Regions from separate parts of the Streptomyces sp. MST-110588 genome, predicted to be linked through region 2. Evidence: riboswitches for the same ligand, from Rfam matches in the RefSeq annotation. Region 2 holds a riboswitch; each other region holds the start of a gene.
What was found. A riboswitch is a leader RNA that binds a small molecule or an ion and turns the genes downstream of it on or off. The one in region 2 is predicted to bind cobalamin.
Positions count from the first base shown of each region.

Region 1: linked by a shared signal. The riboswitch ahead of metE (5-methyltetrahydropteroyltriglutamate--homocysteine S-methyltransferase) and the one ahead of KGS77_RS25775 (HoxN/HupN/NixA family nickel/cobalt transporter) in region 2 are both predicted to bind cobalamin.
Region 3: linked by a shared signal. The riboswitch ahead of KGS77_RS20230 (hypothetical protein) and the one ahead of KGS77_RS25775 (HoxN/HupN/NixA family nickel/cobalt transporter) in region 2 are both predicted to bind cobalamin.
Region 4: linked by a shared signal. The riboswitch ahead of KGS77_RS28825 (cobalamin biosynthesis protein) and the one ahead of KGS77_RS25775 (HoxN/HupN/NixA family nickel/cobalt transporter) in region 2 are both predicted to bind cobalamin.

Region 1 covers NZ_CP074380.1:1,147,601-1,153,156, forward strand. Annotated here, with positions in the region: gene KGS77_RS05215 (TROVE domain-containing protein) at 1-843, opposite strand, end outside; cobalamin riboswitch at 1,298-1,446, shown strand; gene metE (5-methyltetrahydropteroyltriglutamate--homocysteine S-methyltransferase) at 1,602-4,043, shown strand; gene KGS77_RS05225 (hotdog domain-containing protein) at 4,040-4,462, shown strand; gene KGS77_RS05230 (hypothetical protein) at 4,704-5,276, shown strand; gene KGS77_RS34555 (hypothetical protein) at 5,249-5,377, shown strand; gene KGS77_RS05235 (hypothetical protein) at 5,435-5,556, opposite strand, start outside.
Region 2 covers NZ_CP074380.1:5,888,361-5,893,916, forward strand. Annotated here, with positions in the region: gene KGS77_RS25755 (GAF and ANTAR domain-containing protein) at 1-201, opposite strand, end outside; gene KGS77_RS25760 (hypothetical protein) at 624-821, shown strand; gene KGS77_RS25765 (DoxX family protein) at 1,055-1,591, shown strand; gene KGS77_RS25770 (VOC family protein) at 1,644-2,144, shown strand; gene KGS77_RS25775 (HoxN/HupN/NixA family nickel/cobalt transporter) at 2,209-3,426, opposite strand; cobalamin riboswitch at 3,424-3,658, opposite strand; gene KGS77_RS25780 (ABC transporter substrate-binding protein) at 3,834-4,949, shown strand; gene KGS77_RS25785 (iron ABC transporter permease) at 5,003-5,556, shown strand, end outside.
Region 3 covers NZ_CP074380.1:4,583,666-4,589,221, forward strand. Annotated here, with positions in the region: gene KGS77_RS20210 (tetratricopeptide repeat protein) at 1-1,558, shown strand, start outside; gene KGS77_RS20215 (hypothetical protein) at 1,569-2,279, opposite strand; gene KGS77_RS20220 (hypothetical protein) at 2,335-2,616, shown strand; gene KGS77_RS20225 (hypothetical protein) at 2,682-3,578, shown strand; cobalamin riboswitch at 3,828-3,986, shown strand; gene KGS77_RS20230 (hypothetical protein) at 4,138-5,160, shown strand; gene KGS77_RS20235 (energy-coupling factor transporter transmembrane protein EcfT) at 5,345-5,556, shown strand, end outside.
Region 4 covers NZ_CP074380.1:6,580,689-6,586,244, reverse strand. Annotated here, with positions in the region: gene KGS77_RS28840 (extracellular solute-binding protein) at 1-167, opposite strand, end outside; gene KGS77_RS28835 (caspase family protein) at 164-2,911, opposite strand; gene KGS77_RS28830 (hypothetical protein) at 2,918-3,532, opposite strand; cobalamin riboswitch at 3,736-3,889, shown strand; partial or broken gene KGS77_RS28825 (cobalamin biosynthesis protein) at 4,014-4,987, shown strand; gene KGS77_RS28820 (cobyric acid synthase) at 5,229-5,556, shown strand, end outside.

The sequences.
Region 1 (5,556 bases), 4.7 Mb from region 2:
CCGCAGGTTGCGCAGCAGCGCCATGTATCCCATGGAGGGCAGCAGCGCCGTCCAGACCGCCGCGTCCATCGGGCCCCGGAGCCAGCCGGCCACCGCCTCCCAGGTCATCCCGGCCGCGCGCAGCACCTCGGCGGCGTCCGGCCGCTCCAGTACCGCCCGCCGCTCGCCGGCCGGCAGTTCCGCCAGCGCGGCCCGGGCCCGTACGGTCGCCAGCGTCCGCGGTACGGGGTTGGCGCGGCCGTGCCGGCGGTCCAGGGCGTGCCGGAAGAGGTCGCCCTGCCAGGCCGCCCGGTCCGGGTGGGGCGTGGCGTGCACCAGTTCCAGGACGTCCCCGAAGCGGAAGGCGTGGCTGCCGGTGTCGTACTTCAGCAGGGCGCGTTCGGTGTACAGGCGGCGTACGGCGTCGGCCAGGCCCCGCTTGACGGGCTTGGGCACGGCGCGCCCGTACGTCCCCGTCCAGTACGCCAGCAGCTCCCCCGGCTCGTCGGCACGCAGGCACACCGCGTCCACCAGGCGGCGGTTGCCGCCGTGCAGCCCGGCGTCCAGCCGTGCCTTGACGGCTTCGGCGGCGGCGACCACCGACGCGGAGCGCATGCCTGCCTCACCGCGCAGCCAGGCCAGGAAGCCGGCGGTCCATTCGGCGTCCTGGACGGCCACGGTCCGCACCAGGGACCGGTACCGCTCGTCGCGCTCGCCGGCCTTCTCGTAGAAGGTCTGCTCACCGACCATGTTGACGACGGCCAGCAGGACCAGTTCGTCCTTCGCGGCCCGGGTGTACGCGGCGCCGCCCTCGTGGGTGACGGTGCCCGTGAAGCGCTTGAGGGCGCGGTTGAACTTGCTCATCTCTTCCCCCGGGTGGAGCGGTGTGTGGTGCGGTGGTGCGCGGAGCCGCTGAGGGAAGGCGCGAGGAGCGGACCGGGGCGCCCGAGATCGGAAGTCGGCGGCGGGCTGCGTGGGAAGCGAAGTAACCGCCGCCTGCGCACCGGGCGCTCCGGTGCCGTCGCGCCTCCCGAGATCAAGGCCGACGACGGCAGGTAAACGCCGTACCGCACACGGCGGAACGATTTCAGGAGTCGAACCCGAATCAGCACCGGAAGTAACCGTCGTCTTCGCACCGGGAGGTGCGTTCGTGGAAAGGAGCCTAGAAGGCCCGCCCCGCGTCGTCACCCGAATTAATCAGCCCCCGCCGGCCGCCGGGCCCGTCGCGGCCGTGGCCGTCGCGACACCCGCCCGTCACACCGGGGTTGTACGCTGCCAAGCGCAGTCGGTTCGCCCCGTCCGCCAGGCGGGAGCGTCGTAAGAGGGAATCCGGTGGAAATCCGGAACTGCCCCGCAGCGGTGAGTGGGAACGACCGCCGTCATACGCACTGGACGCGAGTCCGGGAAGCGACGGCCAGTAGGTGCCCGGCCCCAGGAGGCCGGGCGTGCCCGCGAGTCCGAAGACCTGCCACTGCCCGTGCGCCCGCCGGGTGCGCGGTGGACCGTGACCTCGTGGGCGGGTCGGCGGCGGGAGCGTACGGGACGGTCTCCTCTTCCCGTGCCCTTCCGGTGCCCGCACGGCGCTCCGCGGGGTCGCTTCAGGACTCGCGAAGGAGAGTTCCGTGACCCAGGCATCACCGAACGGGCGCCGGGCGCCGGCCCCGGCCGCGCTGGCCACCCTCCACGGCTATCCCCGGCAGGGGCCGGGCCGGGAGCTGAAGAAGGCCGTCGAGGGCTACTGGTCCGGCGGTACCGACGCCGGGCGACTGCTGGAGACCGCGCGGGAGCTGCGGGCCGGCGTACGGGCCGAACTGCGGGCCGCGGGCGTCGAGGAGATTCCCACCGGTGACTTCTCGCTGTACGACCATGTGCTGGACACCGCCTGGATGGTGGGCGCCGTCCCGGCCCGGCACCGCGCCGCGGCCACCGGCGGCCTCGACACCTACTTCGCGATGGCGCGTGGCACCGCCGAGGCCGAACCGCTGGAGATGACCAAGTGGTTCGACACCAACTACCACTACCTGGTGCCGGAGTTGAGCGCGGGCACGGTCTTCACCGCCGACTCCCGCAAGCAGGTGGCGGAGTACACCGAGGCGCGGCGGGAGGGGCTGCGGGCCCGTCCCGTACTGCTGGGCCCCGTCAGTTTCCTGCTGCTGGCCAAGCCCGCGCCGGGCACCGACCCGCACTTCGAGCCGCTGACGCTGCTGGACCGGCTGCTGCCGGTCTACGCGTCCGTACTGGCCGATCTGCGGGCCGCCGGGGCGCGGTGGGCGCAACTGGACGAGCCGGTGCTCGTCCAGGACCAGCCCCGGTCGGTGCTGTCCGCCACCGCCCGCGCCTACCGGTTCCTGGGCGCCGCCGCCGACCGGCCCAAGCTGCTGGTGGCCTCCTACTTCGACGCGCTGGGCGAGGCGCTGCGCCCGCTGGCCGACTCGCCCGTCGAGGGCCTGGCGATGGACTTCACCGGCCCCGCCGCGGCCGACGTGGACGCGCTCGCCGCGATCGGCGGCCTGCCGGGCAAGCGGCTGGTGGCGGGCGTCGTGGACGGCCGCAACGTCTGGGCAGCGGACCTGGAGAAGGCCCTGGGAACGCTCGCCACCCTGCTCGGGCTGGCCGGGCGGGTGGACGTCGCGCCCTCCTGCTCGCTGCTGCACGTCCCGCTGGACGTCACCGCCGAACGCGACCTGGACCCGCAGATCGCCCGCTGGCTGTCCTTCGCCCGGCAGAAGACCGAAGAGGTCGCGCTGCTGGCCCGGGCCCTGAACCAGGGCCGGGACGCCATCGCCCCGCGGCTCGCGGCCAACCGGGCGGCGCTGGCCTCCCGGGCGGGCTCCGCGCTCGTCCGCGACGACGCCGTACGGGAGCGGGCCGCCGCGGTCACCGCCGCCCAGACCCGCCGCCCCCAGGAGTACCGGGAGCGGGCCGCGGCCCAGCGCGCCCGGTTCGGCCTGCCGCCGCTGCCGACCACCACCATCGGCTCCTTCCCGCAGACCGGCCGGCTGCGGCGGGCCCGTGCGGAGCTGCGCTCGGGGCGGATCGACGCCGCCGGGTACCGCTCCCGTATCGCGCAGGAGGTGCGCGAGGTCATCGCCTTCCAGGAGAAGGCGGGGCTGGACGTCCTGGTGCACGGCGAGCCCGAACGGGGTGACATGGTGCAGTACTTCGCCGAGCGGCTGACCGGCTTCCTGGCCACCCGGCACGGCTGGGTCCAGTCCTACGGCACCCGGTACGTGCGTCCGCCGATCCTGGCCGGTGATGTCTGCCGCCCGGCGCCGATGACCCTGGAGTGGACCGGTTTCGCGCAGTCGCTGACCGAGCGCCCCGTCAAGGGCGTGCTCACCGGGCCGGTGACCATGCTCGCCTGGTCCTTCGTCCGCGACGACCAGCCACTGGCCGACACCGCCCGGCAGGTCGCGCTGGCCCTGCGCGAGGAGGTCGCCGACCTGGAGGCGGCGGGGACCGGGATCATCCAGGTGGACGAGCCGGCGCTGCGCGAGCTGCTGCCACTGCGCCGCCCGGCGCACCGGGCCTATCTGGACTGGGCCACCGAGGCGTTCCGGCTGGCGACCTCCGGCGTGCGCGCGGACACCCAGATCCATACGCACATGTGCTACGCCGAGTTCGGTGACGTGCTGGCCGGCATCGAGGAGCTGGACGCCGATGTGATCAGCCTGGAGGCGGCCCGGTCGCGGATGGCGGTGGCCGGCGAGCTGGCGGCGGCCGGGTACCCGCGGGCGGCGGGGCCCGGCGTGTACGACATCCACGCGCCGCGGGTGCCGTCCGTGGCACAGATGACGGAGCTGATCGGGCAGGCGCTGCGCGCGGTGCCCGCCCAGCGGCTGTGGGTCAATCCGGACTGCGGGCTGAAGACCCGCTCGCCGCGGGAGGTGGAACCGGCGCTGGAGCGCATGGTGGCCGCCGCCCACGCGGTACGGGCCACGCTGCCGGCGGGGACCGGGAACCCTCAGGCCCGTCGGACCCCTCCACCGTCGCCCCGGCCCCTCCCCCGGCCCCCGCCACCTCCCCGTCGCCGTCCGCTCCCCAGGACTGAGAGGCACCCTTGAGCACCGATCTCTCCTTCGGCCCGGCCCACAAGGCCCCGGCCGACTCCGCCGTCACCCTCGCGCACATCATGAGCGAGCAGGACACGAATCTTTACGGCACCGTGCACGGCGGCGCGGTGATGCGGCTGGTGGACGACGCCGCGGCAGCGGCGGCCGGCCGGCACGCGGACGGGCCCGCGGTGACCGCCTCCGTCGACGCGATGACCTTCCACGCGCCGGTACGGGCCGGTGACCTGCTGACCGTCAGCGCGGCCGTCGAGCAGGTGGGCCGTACCTCGATGGTCGTGGCGGTACGGGTGACCGCCGAGCGCTGGAACTCCTCGGGCCCCACGGCCCAAGTGGCCACCGCCCGACTGACGTTCGTCGCCGTCGACGCGGACGGGCTGCCCCGGCACGTACCGATGCTGAGGACGCCGTGAGGCCGTGGCGCCGTGGGGCTGTGCGGCCGTGACTTGGTAAGGCCGCGTACGGAAGCGGTACCGGGCCTCACCACCGGCAACGGGGACCGGGTGCCGAAGTGGTCTGCCCGGCCGCTTCGGCGCCCCCGCCTGCTCGTCGCCGGGCCACGGTGCGCGGGCGCCGGGCGGCGTGATCTGATCGGTGAGCTGCTCCACCTGTGAGCCGCTCACCGACCACCCATCAGATCCCGAGGAACTGCGAATGAGCGACCTGTCAGCCCGCACCGGCCACAGCGGTGCCCCCGACCCCCTGCGCAGCGTGTACCTGCGGCTGGTCGCCGAGGAGTCGATACCCGAGGAAGCACGAGGGCAGTTCAGCCACCTGCGGCCACTGGCCACGGACCTCCTCGCGGGCATCGCCCTGGACACCCCTGAGAACGTCCGCGTCCTCAGTGACCGCGACGTGGCCCTCGTCGCGTGGGACACCCTCGTGGCCGCCGCGCGTACCAACCTGCTCAGTGAGCCGGTCAATTACGACACCGTCGATCTCCCCGGTGGCGCGGTCCTCCACATCCTCGGCCATCCGGAGTCGGTGTTCGCGGCCAGCAAGGTGCTCGTCTTCGAAGAGGCGGTGCGGGCCGCCGGCGGCCCCGGGATACCGGACGAGGGTGTGCTGCTGGTCGTCCCGAACCGGCACAACCTCGTGTTCTACCCGCTCACCGACGAGCACGTGGGCGAGGCCGTCAACGCCTTGGCGCAGTTCGGGCAGGGCGCCTACGAGGACGGCCCCGGACGCCTGTCCCCCGGGTGTTCTGGTGGCGCGCCGGCACCCTGACGTCGATCACGCTCGTCGACCAGGAGAGCCGGACGATGCGGATCGCCCCGCCCGACGAACTCATGACGATCATGCGTCGCCTGGCCGGCACCGCCGGCTGACAGGGCCGTGCCCGGCTCCCGCGAGCCGGGCACGGACACGGACATGGGCACGGACGGCTAGGGAAGGTACCTTTCCAGCGCGGCGACGCCCTTTTCCTCGATCAGCCGCACCGCCCGTTCGAGCCGCTCGGGGGTCACGTCGCGGCCCGACACCCGCACCAGGTCCTCGGCGTCGAACG
Region 2 (5,556 bases):
GCACGCTTCCTCGGAGGCGGCGACGTGAATGACCCGGCCGTCGCAGTTCATGACGGTGACCCCGGCCCAGTGCACCGGCAGCAGGGCGACCACCTCCGTGGTCAGGTCGTGCAGCAACTCCAGCGGCTCTGAGTCCGTGGGGTGGTTGGCGAGGCGGAGGATCGTCCGGGCGATCCGTACTTCGCGGTCGGTCGTGGACATGCTGAGCCTGCCGATCGGCCGGCTCGCGTCTCCTCGGCGACGGCGCGGTCGGAGCTGCGCCGGGGTGGGAGGGGGTCGGCGTCATGTGTCATGTCGTGCACGCGCCGAGAGGGAATGTCCCTTCCAGCCTTGCCTGGCCTTCCCTGGTTTTTCTTGTCTGCCTTCATTCGGCTTGTCGCCGGCGACCCGGCCGTACGTCGGGATCTCGCGGTACGTCGGGTCGGATACCCGGCGCCCGGCTCGTCAAACGGGGACGGACAGGGCCCGCCAGCGGATTTCTCCCTAAGCGGCCGGAGCGGGGCCGAAAATCGGCGGGTCGGCATGATCGGGGCCCTCGGATTTCATGGGACCGGCTTGTCGCTCGCCGTGCGGTAATGCCCTTTCGGCGGGCCGTGGAGTGTGAAGAATCGTATCGTCGCGGTATGCGAGACGAGAGATTCGAGGAGCGGTTGAGTGCGGAGGAGATGGAGTTGTTTTTTCAGTACCTCCATCGGTTCTGCCGACATGATCTGGATCTGTTCGCGCTGCTGGAAGCGGGGGATCCGCAGTACCCCGCCTATGTGACCTTCTCCAGGGACCCGATGACGGGGGTCGATCCGGACGCGTACCGGCGGCCTTGAGGTGGTGGGGCGGGCCGAGCGCCACAGCGGTCGAGCGGCGGAAGCGGCGAGCTGCGGGAAGGGGGAGTGAGCGGCGAGGGTTGTTTAACTTTCAATCTGTGTGTATGGTCGGTCGAAGTAGTGACTTGAAAGTTCAAGTACTTTGGTTCCGGGTAGTCCGGTGGCCCGGTGGCCCGGTGGCCCCGTAGTTCGGTAGTCCGGCTGTTTCGGCCGGTGGATGGAAGGGCGCTCGTATGACGTCTCCCCTTGGCACACTCGGCGCGCCCGCGCGGTCCGCCTCGTCCCCGTACGGCTATGGCGCGGGCCTGCTCCTGTTGCGGCTCGCGATCGGGCTGACCATGGCCGTGCACGGCGCGCAGAAGCTGTTCGGCTGGTTCGGCGGGGGCGGGCTGGAGGGGACCGGGCAGTTCTTCACGGCGAGCGGATACCCGTCCGGCAAGGCGATGGCGGTCGTGGCCGGGCTCAGCGAGACCCTGGGCGGGCTCGGGCTCGCGGTGGGTCTGCTCACCCCGCTCGCCGGGGCGGCGATCGTCGGAACGATGATCAACGCGCTCGCGGTGAAGTGGGGCGGCGGCTTCTTCTCCCCCAAAGGGGTGGAGTACGAGCTGCTGCTCACGGCGGTCGCGGCCTCGATCACGCTGGCCGGCCCCGGCCCGTACGCCCTGGACCGGTTCGTGCCGGGGCTGCGTACGCACAAGCTCACTTACGGGGTTGCGGCCCTGGTGCTCGCCATACTGGCGGCCGGTGTGATTCTGCTGATCCGGAAATGACGGGGCAGGGGAAGAGTGAGCGGCAGGAAATGAGGAGTTGGGGAGTGGTGTGGTGAGCGTGCGTCGGCTGAATCACGCGGTGCTTTATGTACGTGACGTGGCCCGGTCCGTGGCGTTCTATACGGAGGTCTTCGGGTTTTCCGTGGACAAGGAAATCCCCGGGCGGGCTGCGTTTCTCCGTGCCGAGGGATCGCAGAACGACCACGATCTCGGACTGTTCGCCGTGGGGATGGACGCGCCGGCTCCGGAAAAGGGGCGGGTGGGGCTCTACCACCTGGCGTGGGAGGTCGGCACGCTGGGGGAGCTGGCCGAGGCCGCCGCCGATCTCGCCGGACGCGGTTCCCTGGTCGGTGCCAGCGACCACATCGTGTCCAAGTCGCTGTACGCCAAGGACCCGGACGGCAACGAGTTCGAGGTCATGTGGCGTGTGCCGCGCGAGGACTGGCCGGGCGCCGGGGAACGGGAGCTGGTGCGTCCACTGGACCTGAACGAGGAACTCAAGCGGTGGGGGCCGGACAGGGTGACGGGGGCCGCCGCGGGGTCGGCCACCTGACGGGGGCGCGCGGCGGCCCACCCGGCGGGAGTGCCGGAGGGGCCGCCGCGGCCGAGCGGTGCGCTCAGGTCTCCTGCGGGGCCTGTGCCGTACGGGACGCCCAGCGCTTTTCGACGCCGGCCAGGCGCCAGTACGCGAGGGCCGCGGCCCAGACCACCACGAACAGGCCCACGATGACGAAGCCGACGTTGTCCAGGTTCAGGGACGATATCCAGCCCGTGAGGCCGTCGCTGAGCCCGAGTTTCTCGTGCAGGACGGACACCAGCTCGATGGTGCCGATGAAGAACGCGACGGCGATCGACAGCCCGGTGATGGTGAGGTTGTAGTAGACCTTGCGTACCGGGTTCGAGAAGGCCCATTGGTACGCGAAATTCATGAACGTACCGTCCAGGGTGTCGAACAGGCTCATGCCGGCGGCGAAAAGGAGCGGCAGGCAGAGAATCGCGTACCAGGGGAGGCCGGCGGCGGCACCGCTGCCCGCCATCACCATCAGCGTCACCTCGGTTGCGGTGTCGAAGCCGAGCCCGAAGAGAAAACCGAGCGGAAACATCTGGCCGGGCCGGGTGATGGAACGCGTGAAACGGCCCAGAACGCGGTTCATGAAGCCACGGGAATCGAGGTGCTCCTCCAGTTCCCGCTCGTTGTAGCGGCCCTCGCGCATGGCCCGGAAGACTCGCCAGATGCCCGCCAGCGCCACGAGGTTGAGGGCGGCGATGAGGTAGAGGAAGGTACCGGAGACGGTGGTGCCGACGGTGCCGAGGATTTGGTGCGTACGGGACTCGTCGTCCATCAGGACACCGGCGAGCTGCGCGCCGCCCGCCACCAGTGCCGCCATTGCGACCACGACGCTGGAATGCCCCAGCGCGAACCAGAAGCCGACCGAAACGGGCCGCTTTCCGTCAGCCATCAGTTTGCGGGTGGTGTTGTCGATGGCGGCGATGTGGTCGGCGTCGAAGGCGTGCCGCATGCCGAGGGTGTACGCGGTGATGCCCAGTCCCACCCCGAACACCTTGTTTCCCACCGTGTAATGGTGGGGGGCGACCAGCAGGAACAGCACGCCGAAGGCGACGACGTGCAGACCGGCTATCACGGCTATCAGGCCCGCGGTCCGTACGGTGTCCTGACGCCGCCAGCGGAATGCGGGGAGTTCGGGCGCGGCGGAGGAAGAAGAGGAGGAGGGGGAAGGGGTAGGAGAAGGGGAAGGGGCAGGGGAAGCCGGGGGAATGGGGGGAGTTGGGGACGGGGACATCCGGTGGTCACGCTCCAGCACCTCGTGGATCAATTCGTGAGATGCCGTGGCCGGTCTCCTGGCTTACGGGTGTCCGCGCCCGGCCCGGCCTTCCCGGCCGCGGGCTGCGGTCAGTGGCCCCGTACGCGCGCACGATGCGCATGACACCTCGTGACACGTACGGAAGGGTCGGGAACTGCCCGATCACAGTGGCGAGGGCCGCTCCGGACTGGGACCTCTAGGTCCGTCACCGGTCTTCCCGAACACCACGGCCCGGACACTCTAACGTCCGGCCAGGTCATCCGGTCACCGAGCCGCTGTGAGCCACTTCGGGACGGGTGGGAACCGGGCGGCGGGTTCGTTCGACTACCTGGTCCGGGTTCGCAGCGGTGAGCCCGTGATCGGTCGAATTCCAGGGAGTACGGATGCGCCTTCGCGCGAAGTGCGGCGTCGCGGTGACGATGACGGTTGCGGTCGTGGCGACACTGGCCGCCGGCTGCGGCGGCGGAAGCAGCGGCGGCAGCGGTGACAGCGGAAGCGGAAGCGGAAGCGGTGATGGCGGTACGGCCGGCTTCCCGGTGTCGGTGACCGATTGCGAGGGCCGTAGAACGACGTTCTCCCGACCGCCGGCGAAAATCGTGACCAGCAATGCCTCTGCCTTGGACATGCTGCTCCGGCTCGGTGCCGGGGACCGGATCGTCGGCACCGGATTCCCGCCCGGGAAAGGCACGTTGCCCGGTGAACTGGACGCACGGGCGCAGAAGGTTCCGGTCCTGGGCAAGGCGGTGATCCCGAAAGAGAAGCTGCTCGGTTCGGGGGCCGATCTCTACGTCGACACCTTTGCGTCGATGGGCAACATGGGCGCGGCGGGGGACCTGCCGTCCGAGGCGGAATTCTCGGCGGCCGGCATCAAGCACGTCTTCCTCGCCTCGACCGCCTGTGCACCGAAGAAGAACGCACCGCAGCGGGATCTGTCCGGGGTCGAGGGCGACATCCGGCGGCTCGGCGCGATCACCGGGACGTCGCGGCGCGCGCTGGAACTCGTACGGGGAATGGAGAAGAAGGTGGCGGCGGTGCGGAAGGCCGTGGCCGGTGTTCCGGAGGCGAGGCGGCCCACGTACTTCTTCTTCGATTTCGACGCGGGGACGAAACAGCCCATCGCGGTGTGCAACCGGCAGGTTGCCAACGCGGTGATGACGCAGGCCGGCGCCCGCAATGTCTTCGCCGACTGCGCGGGCGACTTCAAGCCGGTTTCCTGGGAGGACATCGTCAAGAAGGACCCGGACTGGATCCAGCTCGGTGTCCGTCGCCGTGGCGACCCGGCGGCCGACCGGAAAGCCTTCGCGCAGGCCGAGGAATTCCTCAGGGAATTCCCGGGGACGGCGGGGCTGCGCGCGGTGAAGGAAGGGAGATTCCTGCGGATCGGGTCGGAGGAGACCACCATCGCGGGCGTCGGGAACGCGGACACGGTGGAGAAGATCGCGCGGACGCTGTATCCGGGACAGATGGGTCAGGTGGGGGAGAAGGGACAGACAGGGGAGAAGGGGCCGTCGGGGGAGAAGGGGCAGGCCGGGTGAGGCTCCGTACGGGGCGTATGCCTCAAGACGCGCGTACGCGGCGTACGGTGCGCATATCGCGCACAGGGCCTACGGGGCGTACGGGACGTACAGGGCGTGGTGTCAGGGCCGGATGGCTCGCCGCCGGGCTGGGCATCGCGCTGCTGGTCGCGCTGACCGCCGCCGTCTCCTTCGGCTCCACCGACATCGCGCCCGGTCAGGTGTGGTCGGTGGTCTTCCGCAGGCTGTCCGGCGAGGCACCGCGGCCCGGCACGGACGACCTGATCGTCTGGCAGTTGAGGGTGCCCAGGGCGCTGCTGGCGGCGTTCGTCGGGGCAGGGCTCGGACTGATCGGTACGGCGGCCCAGGCGCTGGTGCGCAATCCGCTCGCGGACCCGTACCTGCTGGGCATTTCCAACGGCGCGTCGCTCGGCGCGGTGGCCGCGATCGTCCTGGGAACGGGACTGGGGACGGGACTGGGAGCCGGGGCGGGCGCGGACGCGGGCGCGGGATCAGGATCGGGCGCGGGCGCCGGGGGTGTGACTTCGGGGCTGAGCCTGTCCCTGGCGGCCTTCGCCGGTGCATTGGCCGCCTTCGCGCTCGTCTGGCTGCTCGCCCGTAGGGGTGG
Region 3 (5,556 bases), 1.3 Mb from region 2:
GCTGGTGCAGGCGGGGGAGGACGGCGGGTCGCCAGAGGTACGTGCGTGGGGCGCCCGGCTGCGCGACGCGCTGGAGAGCCCGCACGGCGGACCGGCCGCCGTACTGACCACCCTGCTCGCCCAGCCCGGCATCGACACCGGGCGGCAGGCCCGGATCCATCGGGTCCGTGGCCGCGAGCACCGCAAGGCCCAGGAGTGGGACGCGGCCTTCGCGGACTTCGACAGGTGTATCGAGCTGGACCCACGGGACGTGGGTGCGTTCGTCGGACGCGGACTGACCCATCGGCACATGCAGCAGTTCGAGCGTGCCCTCCAGGACTTCACCCGCGCAGTGGCGGTCGACCCCGGCTCGCGGGACGCCGTCGCGCAGCGCGGGGAAGCCAACCGCTACCTCCAGCGGCACGAGGATGCGCTGGCCGACTTCGACCGGGTGCTCGCCGCACACCCCCGGCTCGCGTGGGTCCTGGGCAGCAGAGCCGCGTCGCTGCGCTGCCTGGGCCGGCACGAGGAAGCACTGACGGCGCTGGACCGGGCGATCGAGATCCGGCCGGGATACACCTGGGCCATGGGGGAGAAGAGCCAGACCTATCGGGAGATGGGCCGGTTCGGGGAGGCTCTGGACGAAATCGACCGGGCACTGCGTCTCAACCCCCAATATCTGTGGGCCCGGGTGCACCGCAGTGACCTGCTGTGGGAGACGGGGCGTTTCGAGGACGTGCTCGCCGAACTGGACCGGGCGCTCGCGCTGTTCCCGGACAGCGCGGTGCTGTTCCTGCGGCGTGGTGTGGCGCGGCGCAGTGTCGGGCGACTGGACGGGAGCCGTGCGGATCTCGACCGCTGCGCGGCGCTCGGCTGGGATGGTGCCGCGCTCCACATCGAGCGCGGCACGACGCACCTGCTGCGGGAGGACGGGAACCGGGCGCTGACCGACTTCGAGCGGGCGCTCGGCTTCCTGGAGGGACCCGGTGCTCCCTGCGCCGTGGCGGCCGGTGTCACGCTGCTGAAGGCGTCCTGTCACCGCCGGGCCGGGGAGCACCGGGCGGCGTCGGCAGCCGTCGATGCGGCACGGGGTCTCCTGGCGGCGACCGGGCCGGCCCCCGTTGTGGGCTTGTTCCTGCGCTACGAGGCCGCACTGATCAAGAGTGCCGCTCAGGGGATCGCTGCCGCCACCGACGACTGGGAGGCCCTCGTGGCGCTCACGGACTTCCCGGACTTCGCCGAGCGTGTGCGATATCCGGGACGTGCGGCATATGGCGCGCGCGTGGTCGCGCAGGCGCGAACGGCCGTGGAACCACAGGACTCGGGCGAGCGGCATCTTCCGTTGCCGGTCCAGGCCGCTGTCGCCGTCGTCTCCCGGTGCGCGGCCGGGGACCGGGCGGGAGCCGAGGCCATGACGGCGGTGTTGGAGGAAACGGGCGGGTGGGAGAGCGTGGCCGTGACCGGATCCGGCATACGGGACCTCGCCCTGGTGCCGGGCGTCGATGCCGGGCGACTCGACGTACTGCGCCGAAGGCTCATACGGCGCTTGGAGGCGCACGAGGTGCGTGACGGCGCGTGAAAGGGACGGTTCACGCCCCTTTTCGGGACGGGGCAGCGGCGAGATGCTGTTGACCCCTCAAGGAGCGGTGGCGGGCGGCGCGGGGCCGCTCGGCCACCGGCGGCCGACCACGGGGGAAGGGGGACGCCGTGCAAGGGATCCGGGCTCGGTGGGTGGTGGCGGTGGCAGCGCCGGCACTGCTGGTGGCCTGCGGGAGCGGGGCGGACCAAGGGGCTCGCGGCTCGGGGGCCGCGCCGTCGTCCGCGCAGGGTGGCAGCGCGCCGGGGGAGACGGCCGGGTCGCCCGGGCAGGGCTCGGGACCGGGCGACGGCGGTAGTGACGGTGGGGGTGGCGACGGCGGTACGCGGACCAGCGCGTTGCCGGGCGGGCAGGTCCGTACGCAGACGGGCAGCGTCGATCCGTACTCGTCCTCGTCGGGAGGGCGGCGTCCGAGCAAGGGCGTGGGCTGGCCGGGGCTGTACCCGTACGAGCCCACCACCACCCCGACCGGCCTGTCGTCCTCCAAAAGCTCCTCGCCACCGTCGTCGCCCTCGACTCCGACAACCGCCCCCAATTCGGCTCCCGAACCGTCCCCGACGTCGGCTCCGGAGACGGAGTCCGGACCGGGGACGGGCTCGGAGTTCAGCTCGGAGTCCGGCTCGGGGCCGGGCTCGGGATCCGGACCGGAGTCGGGCGCGGTGTTCGCGGAGAGGGCGAGGAACAACGGGGCGGTCCTGTCCATACGCTCCGGCTCCGGCGAGTGGTACCGGGCGCTTGTCCGGCGCGATTGCGGCGCGGTGAGCGATCCGGCGGAGAGCGGTGCGATGGCGACGCTCATCGACGGGCTACGGGCGGTCTGCCCGGCCGTGGTGAGCGGCGGCAGCCCCGACTGGAGCACCGCCGACGCCGCGTACACGCAGCTCAGCGGCGCGGGCGGGGCCCCGGACGGCGGCTGTTACGGGCGGGTCGGATTCGAGGTGCTGCGCGTACTGGTCACCGCCCACAGGGAGGACCCGGAGACGGAATTCCACATAGCCGAGGACGGCCCCGGGGGCGGTGGGTGCCAGGCGCCGTCGTAAGGGAACGGCCGCCGTGAGGAAATGGCCGCGGTGCGGGAACGGCCGCCGTGCGGGAGGAGGCCGCGATGGGGGAGGAGGGGGACGGGGAGCCGGGCCGGGCTCCGGGCGCGGCGCCGGGGGCGACTCCGCTGCGTACGCTCCTGCTCCAGGCGGGCGCGGCGGTCGGGGCGCAACTGTCACTGCTGGCTGCGCTGTTGTACTACTTCGGGTGGGTGCGCAGTGCGGCGCGGGCCTCCTACTTCGGCTTCGCCGAGAGCCACCTGGCGCCTTCCGCGCAGTGGTACATGCTCAGCAGCGTGCCCGCCCTGTACGAGCCGTTCCTCGTGGCCTCGGGGACGCTGCTGCTGTGGCGGATCGGTGACCCGCTGCTCGTACGGACGCTGACCGCCCGGCCACGCGCCCGGCGGCTGTGCTGCGCCGGGCTGGTGGCGGCCCTGCCCGCCGTCCCCCTGGCGCTGTGGGCGATGACCCGCCTCTCGCCCGGGTGGTGGGAGCTGGCGCTGCCCGCCTCGCTGACCGCCGGGGTGCTGCTGGCGTCCTACGGGTGCGCGCTGTGGTCCCGTACGAGTACCGGGACGGGCGCCGACCCGGCCTGGACGCTGTGGCCCGCGTCGATGGGGCTCTACGCCGTCGGGCTGGTGGTGGTGCTGGTCTTCTGGACGGTGGGCGCCTTCGCCTCCGTCGAGGGCCGTGGCTCGGCGATGCGTATGGCGGCCACGCTCGAACACCACCTCGGCGTAGTCGTCTACAGCGCCCAGGACCTGCGGCTGTCGGCCCCCGGCGTCGATGTCACCTTCTACCCGGACCGGGGCGCGTACCACTACCGCTACCAGGGGCTGAAGTTCTACGCCTACGCCAACGGCAAGCTGTTCCTGCTGCCGCGCGGCTGGACGTACGACCGGCCGCAGACGATCGTCCTGCCGGACCGTGAGGGCCTGCGGGTCGAGTACGTCGGCCCATGAGGCGGTCGGTGCGGGCCCCGGGCAGGCCGAACCCGGCTGCGGCCTGCAAAGGGCGCGCACCTGGGCCCGCGCCTTGGCCTCATGCCTGGGCCCGCGCGGACCATGGCAGCACGCGCATTGGCGTGCCGGGTGATGTCCTGTCGGGTCATGCCGTGCCGGGTCATGCCGTGCCGGGTCATGCCGTGCCGGGTCATGTCGTGTAGCGGTGGCCGGAGTCACAGCGGCGGCTCTGGCCGTAACCGAGCGGCCGGGCTTAGTCTTTGGCGTGTTCCGCCTGTGGGCGGAGTGACAACTTCATGCGTACGCGACTGGGGAAAGCCGGTGGGAATCCGGCGCTGACCTGCAACCGTGTGCGGCGCGATCACCGCGCCGCGAGTCGGACCGCCCGGCGCGCCACGTGAACCGCTTCTCACTGTCATGGTCCGCAGCGTGGAGCCCTGAGCCCTCCGGTTCTTCGGCCCCTGCCGCTTCCTCTCGGAACGCGCGTCAGGGGTTTGTCGCGCGGCAGGGGTGTGTCCAGGGGCCCGGTGCGGCCCCGGAACCGAAGGGCACCCTTGCGATGACCGGTGCGATACGCGCGTTAGCCGCCGCCCTGGCCGTGCTGGCGGCGGCGGTCGGCGCGGGGCTCGCCCTGCCGGGAACGGCCGCCGCGGTGGACACCGGCCGGGGCCGGGCGGGCTTCTGCCCCGGCACCAACGGCGTGACCGTCGTCGTCGACTTCCGCGAACTGGGCGGCAGCGTCATCGTGCGGTGCGCCGTCGGCCGCCAGTCCACCGGGCTCGCCGCCCTCAAGGCCGCCGGCATCCGGGTCACCGGGACCAACCGGTGGGGTGAGGCGTTCATCTGCCGTCTGGAGAACAAGCCGGGGCCGGAGCGCGAAACCTGCATCGACACCCCGCCGACCCGGGCCTATTGGTCGTACTGGCATGCGCCCAACGGCGGCCGGTGGACCTACAGCCAGTACGGCGCCACCTACCGTACGCCGCCCGCGGGCAGCTTCGAGGGCTGGTCGTTCTCCCTGAACCGGGACGAGGGCGGGGCACCCGCGCCCCGTATCGCCCCCAGGCGGCCGGCACCCGCACCGGCGCCGGGGGACGGCGACGGCGGTAGTGGCGGTGGCGGCACCCAGGGTGGCGGCCAAGGCGGAAACAGCGGCAGCAGTGGCGGAAGCGGCGCGAGCGGCGGGAGCGGCGGAGGCAGCGATTCCGGTACGTCGGCGGGCGACGGCTCCCCGGCCGGCGGCACCGGTACGTCGTCCGCGGGCAACGGCGACGACTCGTACGGACGCCGGGAGCCGGGCCGTACGACAGACCCGCGGGAAGACGAAGACATGGACCGGCAGCCCCGGAACGACGAACAGGAGAAGGCGAAGGACAAGGCCGAAAGTAGGGAGCCGGGCGAGGCCCAAGGTGATGGCGGGGGCAACGGCGAGGAGGGTGACGGCAGTTACGCGCCCTCCGCCCCACGGGCCGCGTCCGGTGCGCCGGTCCCCGTGCCGACCGAGGCCCCGGCTGGTACGGCGGCGAGGACCGGCAGACCGCGGACGCCGCCCACGACGGCGGCATCCCCGTCGGGACGGTGATCGGGGCGGGTGTCGCCGCCGCGCTCGCCGTCGCGGCCGGTCTCACCGCCCGGCACCGCCGCACCGGCTCGCCGAGTCGCGCGGGCCGTTCAGGGCGTACCGGCGGCGCCCCATGAGCGTTCCGAGCCCCGTGAGGGGTCCTGTGAGGGGTCCTGCGAAGCGCCCTGTGAGTGCTCTGCGCCCCGTGAGTGCTCTGCCCCGGACCGTGCACCCCGGCGCCTGGTGGCTGTGGGCGCTGGGCATGGCGGTGGCAGCCGGCCGTACGGCCAATCCGGTGCTGCTGGTACTGATCCTCGCGGTGACCGGCTTCGTCGTGGCACAGCGGCGCGGTGACGCGCCCTGGGCCCTGGCCTTCCGTATGTATCTGATACTCGGCGGCTACATCGTCGCGATGCG
Region 4 (5,556 bases), 690 kb from region 2:
GTGCTGCTCAGGTCGCTGCCGGTGGCCAGCACGATCTCGCCCTTCCGCGGTCCGGGGCCGGGCGAGTCGTCCGTACAGCCCGCCGCCGTGCACACCACCAGCGCGCCGAGCGCTGTAACCACCCACCGGTTCCGGGCCTTCGCTGCTCTGCGTCGCGGCTCTGTCACGGAGTCTCCTTCCCCGCCGTGCCCACGGAGGCCACGAGCCCGGCCAGCAGGTCCGGCGCGTCGGAGCCGGCCGCCACGCACTGGCCGCCGGAGGTCGACGCCAGGCCGCGCATCGTCAGATTGCAGCCGCCCTTGCCCATCACCAGCATCAGAACGGGGATTCTCGGCGTGCCTTCCAGCAGCGTGGCCAGCTTCTTCTCCACGTCCTCCGCACGGTTGCGGGCCCCGTCGTCCTGGTCGAGGATCAGCACGATGGCCTTGTTCCTGCCGGACGCCTTCCTCGTCTCCTGTACGGCGGCGGTCAGCGCCTCCTCCATGTCGGCGCCGTGCTCGACCAGTTCCCCCTTGGCGATCCGGTTCAGCGCCGCCTTGCCCGGGGCGCGGTCGGAGCTGCCCAGGGGTACGGCCCGGCGCGACCGGTAGGGGTCCGTGGGGTCCCCGCGGTCGGGGAAGGTCCACAGGCCGTACGTGTGGCCGGCGGTGCCCACCATCTCCAGGGCCCGGCCCGCCGCGTCCAGCGCCACCGTGAGCTTGCCGTGGTCGGCCATGGAGGAGGAGGTGTCGATGAGGAACAGCACCTGGCTGGACTCCTGCGCCTGGTCGTATCTGCGCAGCACCTGTGTCACCTGGGACTCGTAGGCCCGGCCGGCGGGGAAGGGGATGACCCGGGCGTTGGTGTCGGCGTCGGCGCGGCTGTCCAGCAGCGGCGACCCGGCGAGCCGGAGGTCCGTGCCCTCCGCCACCGGCCGGTAGCCCTCCTGGACGAGGGTGCGCTGCCCGCCGGAGGGGTCGCGCAGCCAGCGCGCGAAGCTGTCCACGGCCGCCCGGCGCTCCGTACCGTCCTTCGCGCCCTGCCAGCCGACCCGCACCAGCGGGTGGTCCAGGGCCGGGACGCCCTTGGGGTAGTAGGCGGCGTAGCGGTCGCCGGGCGCGAGCGGGGCACTGCTCGCCGGGCAACTGCCGATGGCGTGGCCGAGGTTGTAGTCCATCAGCGACTTCTCGGTGACCAGCGGGGCGGAGCGGGCCCGGTCGGCGCCCTGGGTCTGGCCGGAGTCGGGGCGCAGCGAGCACAGGAGCTCTGTGCTGCCCGCGTACTGGCTGCCTGGGGCCGACAGCCGGCGCTCGGCCGTGCGGGCCACCGAGGAGTCGGGCGCGCTGCCGGAGCCGCTCCAGGAGCCGTCGTTGGCGAGGTAGAGGCCGAGGGTGTGCATCAGGCCGGTGCCGGACAGTACGGGGCTGGGGCGCAGCAGTTTGAGGTTCTGGTGGTCGGGGTCGGTCGCCGCGAGGAGGGCCTGCCAGGCGCCGCCGACCCGTTCGACGTCGGCCGGCCGTTTCTTCTCCGGCACGCCGACGACCAGGGGGGTGTAGGCGACCGGGCCGGTGTTGGCCAGGCCGGCCGGGGAGGCGGCGGCGGACGCCATGCCACGGCGGGCTTCGAGGTAGTCGGCGGTGGATTCGGGGATCCACAGGTCGGGCTGGGGGCCGGGACGGTACAGCGGGTCGGTGCCCGTCCCCCCTTTCTGCCCGCCGGAGTCCTCGGGCCCCTGGGAGCCCTTCGGGTTCCCGGACTTCGTGGGGCCCTGGGGACTCCCGGGGCTCGCAGGACTCCCGGAACTCCCGGGGCCCCGCGCCCGGTCACCACCGGCCTGTACCTGCCAGCGGCCGGCGGCGGCGAACCCCTTGACGACCTGGTCCTTGGCCGCGGAGTAGACGGTGATCTGCGCACGCCGGCAGCCGTCCGGGATGTCTCCCTCCCCTTTCAGCGCACGGGTGTTCAGGGCGGACATCTCGTACTCCAGGGCCGCCCGGCGCAGCGTGGGCTCCGCCTCCGGGGCGGTCAGCAGGCGCAGTTCGAGTGCGGGCGGGCAGGGCGGCTCCGGGCGCAGCGCGTCGGCCACGACGAGGCCGGCGAGGATCAGGCCCGCGGCCGTCGCCATGGCCGTCAGGACCCGCAGGCGCCGCAGGACGTACCGCCGGAACCAGCGGCGGATCCGGATGCGCAGCGGTGTGGGGGGCCGGACTTCGGGCGTGGCGAAGGAGAGGACGACGTCGTCGACGGTGTTCTGCTTGGCCGACCGGGGCTCCCAGACGTCGCCCATCGGGGTCTCCTCGTCGGCGAGCCGCTCGCGCAGCGCCCGTACGAAGTCCTCGAAGGTCACGTACGGCCGGCCCGGAATGCCCTCGCGCAGGATCTGGACGGCGGCGCGGGTGAAGACCGTGCCGCCCAACGGCTCCTCGCCGCTGAAGATGCGCCGGTTGGGCTGGGCGGCCATCAGGAGGGACATGGGTTTGCGACGGGAGTGGAACCCCTCGTCGGCGTTGCCCGAGAAGCAGCACTCCAGGATGATCACGACGCGGTCGGCCCGCGAGTGTTCCAGATAGGGCAGGACGGTCTGCTGCCAGGAGACCGCCTTGTGGGTCTGGCCCGTCCGTGAGACGCCGACCATCAGTTGCAGGTCGCCGCCGTTGAGCCGGACCCTGCCGTGGCCGGAGAAGTGGATGAGCAGCAGGCCGCGCGCCTCGGCGGCGACGGTGTCCAGCGCCTGGTCCAGCTCCCAGGGCTCCCGGGGCCGGCAGATGCGCACTTCGCGCTCGGTGAACAGGTCGGTGTTCTTGTCGGTCAGGGCGCGTTTGAGTTCCTCCGCGTTGGCCTCGACCGCCGGGAGCTTGGGGAGGGTCTCGTAGTCGCTCACACAGATGAGCAGCGCCCGGTTCCGTTTGCCACGCGCGTCATATACGGACATCGCGGCTCATCCCTCGCCGGCGCCGCCGCCTTCGTCCGTACCGGCGCGGGGATCCGGGCGCCCGGGGGGCCGGCTGCCGCAGGGCCGGTTGCCGGGCGGCCGGTCTCCCGGCGGTGCGTCGCCGATGTCGCGCAGGCCGCCGCCGTCACCGAGCGCGACGCCGGGCTCCTCGCCGGCGGCGCGCTCCTCGCGGCGCTGTCTGAGCCACTCCCGCAGGGTGATGAGCAGGCTCTTGGTGATCTCGGCGGTGAACGCGCCGGTCACCACCAGGATCAGCTCGTCCGCGCCGATCGCCATGTCCCGGCGCCCGGTGTCCGGCCGGCCCGGCTGTCCGGTCCGTACAGGCCGTCCGGGTTGTCCGGTCCGTACGGGCCGCCCGGGTTGTCCGGTCCGTACGGGCCGCCCGGATTTCTCCGCCCCTTCGAGCCCTTCCGCCCGTTCCGCCCCTTCCGGCCGTTGCCCCTCGTCATCCGACTGTGGCCGCACCACCCACTCGTGTCCCTGGCCGGCCAGCCAGGGCTCGCGCTCCAGCCACGCCTTGAGGTCCTCGATGTCCTGGTGCGGATTGTTGGTGCCCGTGATCCTGAGGCGGAACTCACGGCGGCTTGCACTGTCCGGCATTCCCGGCCCCCTTCCGGCGAGCCCCATCGCCCGCCGTGCACCAGATAGTGACGCGCCAGCGGCGGCACAGGCAACCGTATGTGACGCCCCCCTTACCCTGTGGCGCGCGCCACAGTGCCCACGTACCGGCCTCACCGCAGGTCACAGGCGAGTTGACGGGCCTTCGCGGAGCGTGGTGGACTGCCGGAGCCATTCGGCGACAGATGAGGAAGTCCGGTGAGAATCCGGCGCGGTCCCGCCACTGTCACCGGGGAGCGTTCCTCCAGCGAAGGCCACGGCCCGGCCCGCGCCCGCCTCGGGTGTGCGCGTACGGACTGGAAGGCCGGAGGAGACGCCGATCCGGGAGCCAGGAGACTCTCGTCGCCGTTCACGTCGAACCAGGGCGCGGACCCTGAGTGAGGACACACCGCCATGCCCGGCCGCAGTTCGAGATCCCTTCGTGCCGTACCGTCCCTCCAAGGCGTGACGGCGGCCTGATCCGATGCGTGCCGAACACGCCACGTACGCGTGCGGCGCGGCCCTGGGCTTCCTCGGTGACCTGATCGCGGGCGATCCCCGGCGCGGTCATCCGGTGGCCGCTTTCGGGCGGGCCGCGGGCGCCGTGGAGCGCGGGCTGTGGCGCGACCACCGCGGGTACGGAGCGGTGCACGCCGCGCTGTGCGCCGGCGGGGCCGCCGCCGGGGCCGCGCTGCTGGCCCGTACCGTACGGTCCTCCTCCCGCGCCTCCCTCGCGCTGACCGCCGCCGCCACCTGGGCCGTCCTGGGCGGCACGTCGCTGCGCCGCGAGGCGCGGGCGATCGGCGGCGCGCTGGAGGCGGGCGACCTGGAGGTGGCCCGCGAGCGGCTGCCGCATCTGTGCGGGCGCGACCCCCAGGCGCTGGACGGGCAGCAGATCGCGCGCGCGGTGGTGGAGTCCGTCGCGGAGAACACCTCCGACGCGGTGGTCGGCGCGCTCGTATGGGGCGCGGTGGCCGGTGTGCCGGGGCTGGTGGCCTTCCGGGCGGTGAACACGCTGGACGCGATGGTGGGTCACAAGTCGCCGCGCTACCGGCGCTTCGGCTGGGCGTCGGCCCGGCTGGACGACGTCGCCGGCTGGCCGGGGGCCCGGCTGACGGCGGCCCTGACCGTGCTCGCCGGGCCGGACCGGCGGGGCGCGTGGCGCGCCTGGCGCCAGGACGGCGGGGCCCACCCGAGCCCCAACGCGGGGCCGGTGGAGGCGTCCTTCGCGGGCGCGCTGGGGCTGCGGCTGGGGGCACGCTGGCGTACGGCGGGCGCGTCGAGCACCGGCCGGTGCTCAACGGCGGCGCGGGGCGGGCCGTCGCGGTGCGGGACGTGGAGCGGGCGGTGGCGCTCTCGCGCCGGGTGAGCGCGCTGGCGCTGGCGGTGACCGTCGCGGGGCGGGCCGTGGCCGGTGCGCTGAACGCGCGGCCGGCCGCGAGGAGGCGGTCGTCGTGAGGCGGCGGCCGGCGATGCGCCGGCGCGGGAGCGCGGCCCTGGCCCGCCCCCGGACGCCGGACGGAGCGTACGGGCCGGGCCTGCCCGGCGCGCCCGAGCCGTACGCACCGGGCAGGTCGTACGGGCCGCACGGGCCGGTTCCGGGCAGCCTTGCGGTGGCGGGACGTGATGGTGAGGACATGGCGAGGAGTGCCCTGTGAGCGGTCGCAGTGACCACGACGGCCGAAGCGGCCGGGACAGCGTGAGCAGCCGCGGTACGGCGCCGGGCGGCGCCCTCGGTGGTGGGCTGCTGGTGGCGGGCACCACGTCCGACGCGGGCAAGAGCGTGGTGACGGCCGGCATCTGCCGCTGGCTGTCCCGCAAGGGCGTCCGCGTGGCGCCCTTCAAGGCGCAGAACATGTCGCTCAATTCGTACGTGACGCGCGAGGGCGCGGAGATCGGGCGGGCGCAGGCCATGCAGGCCGCCGCGGCCCGCGTAGAGCCGAGCGCGCTGATGAACCCGGTGCTGCTCAAGCCGGGCGGCGACCGCAGCAGCCAGGTGGTGCTGCTGGGCAAGCCGGTGGGTGAGC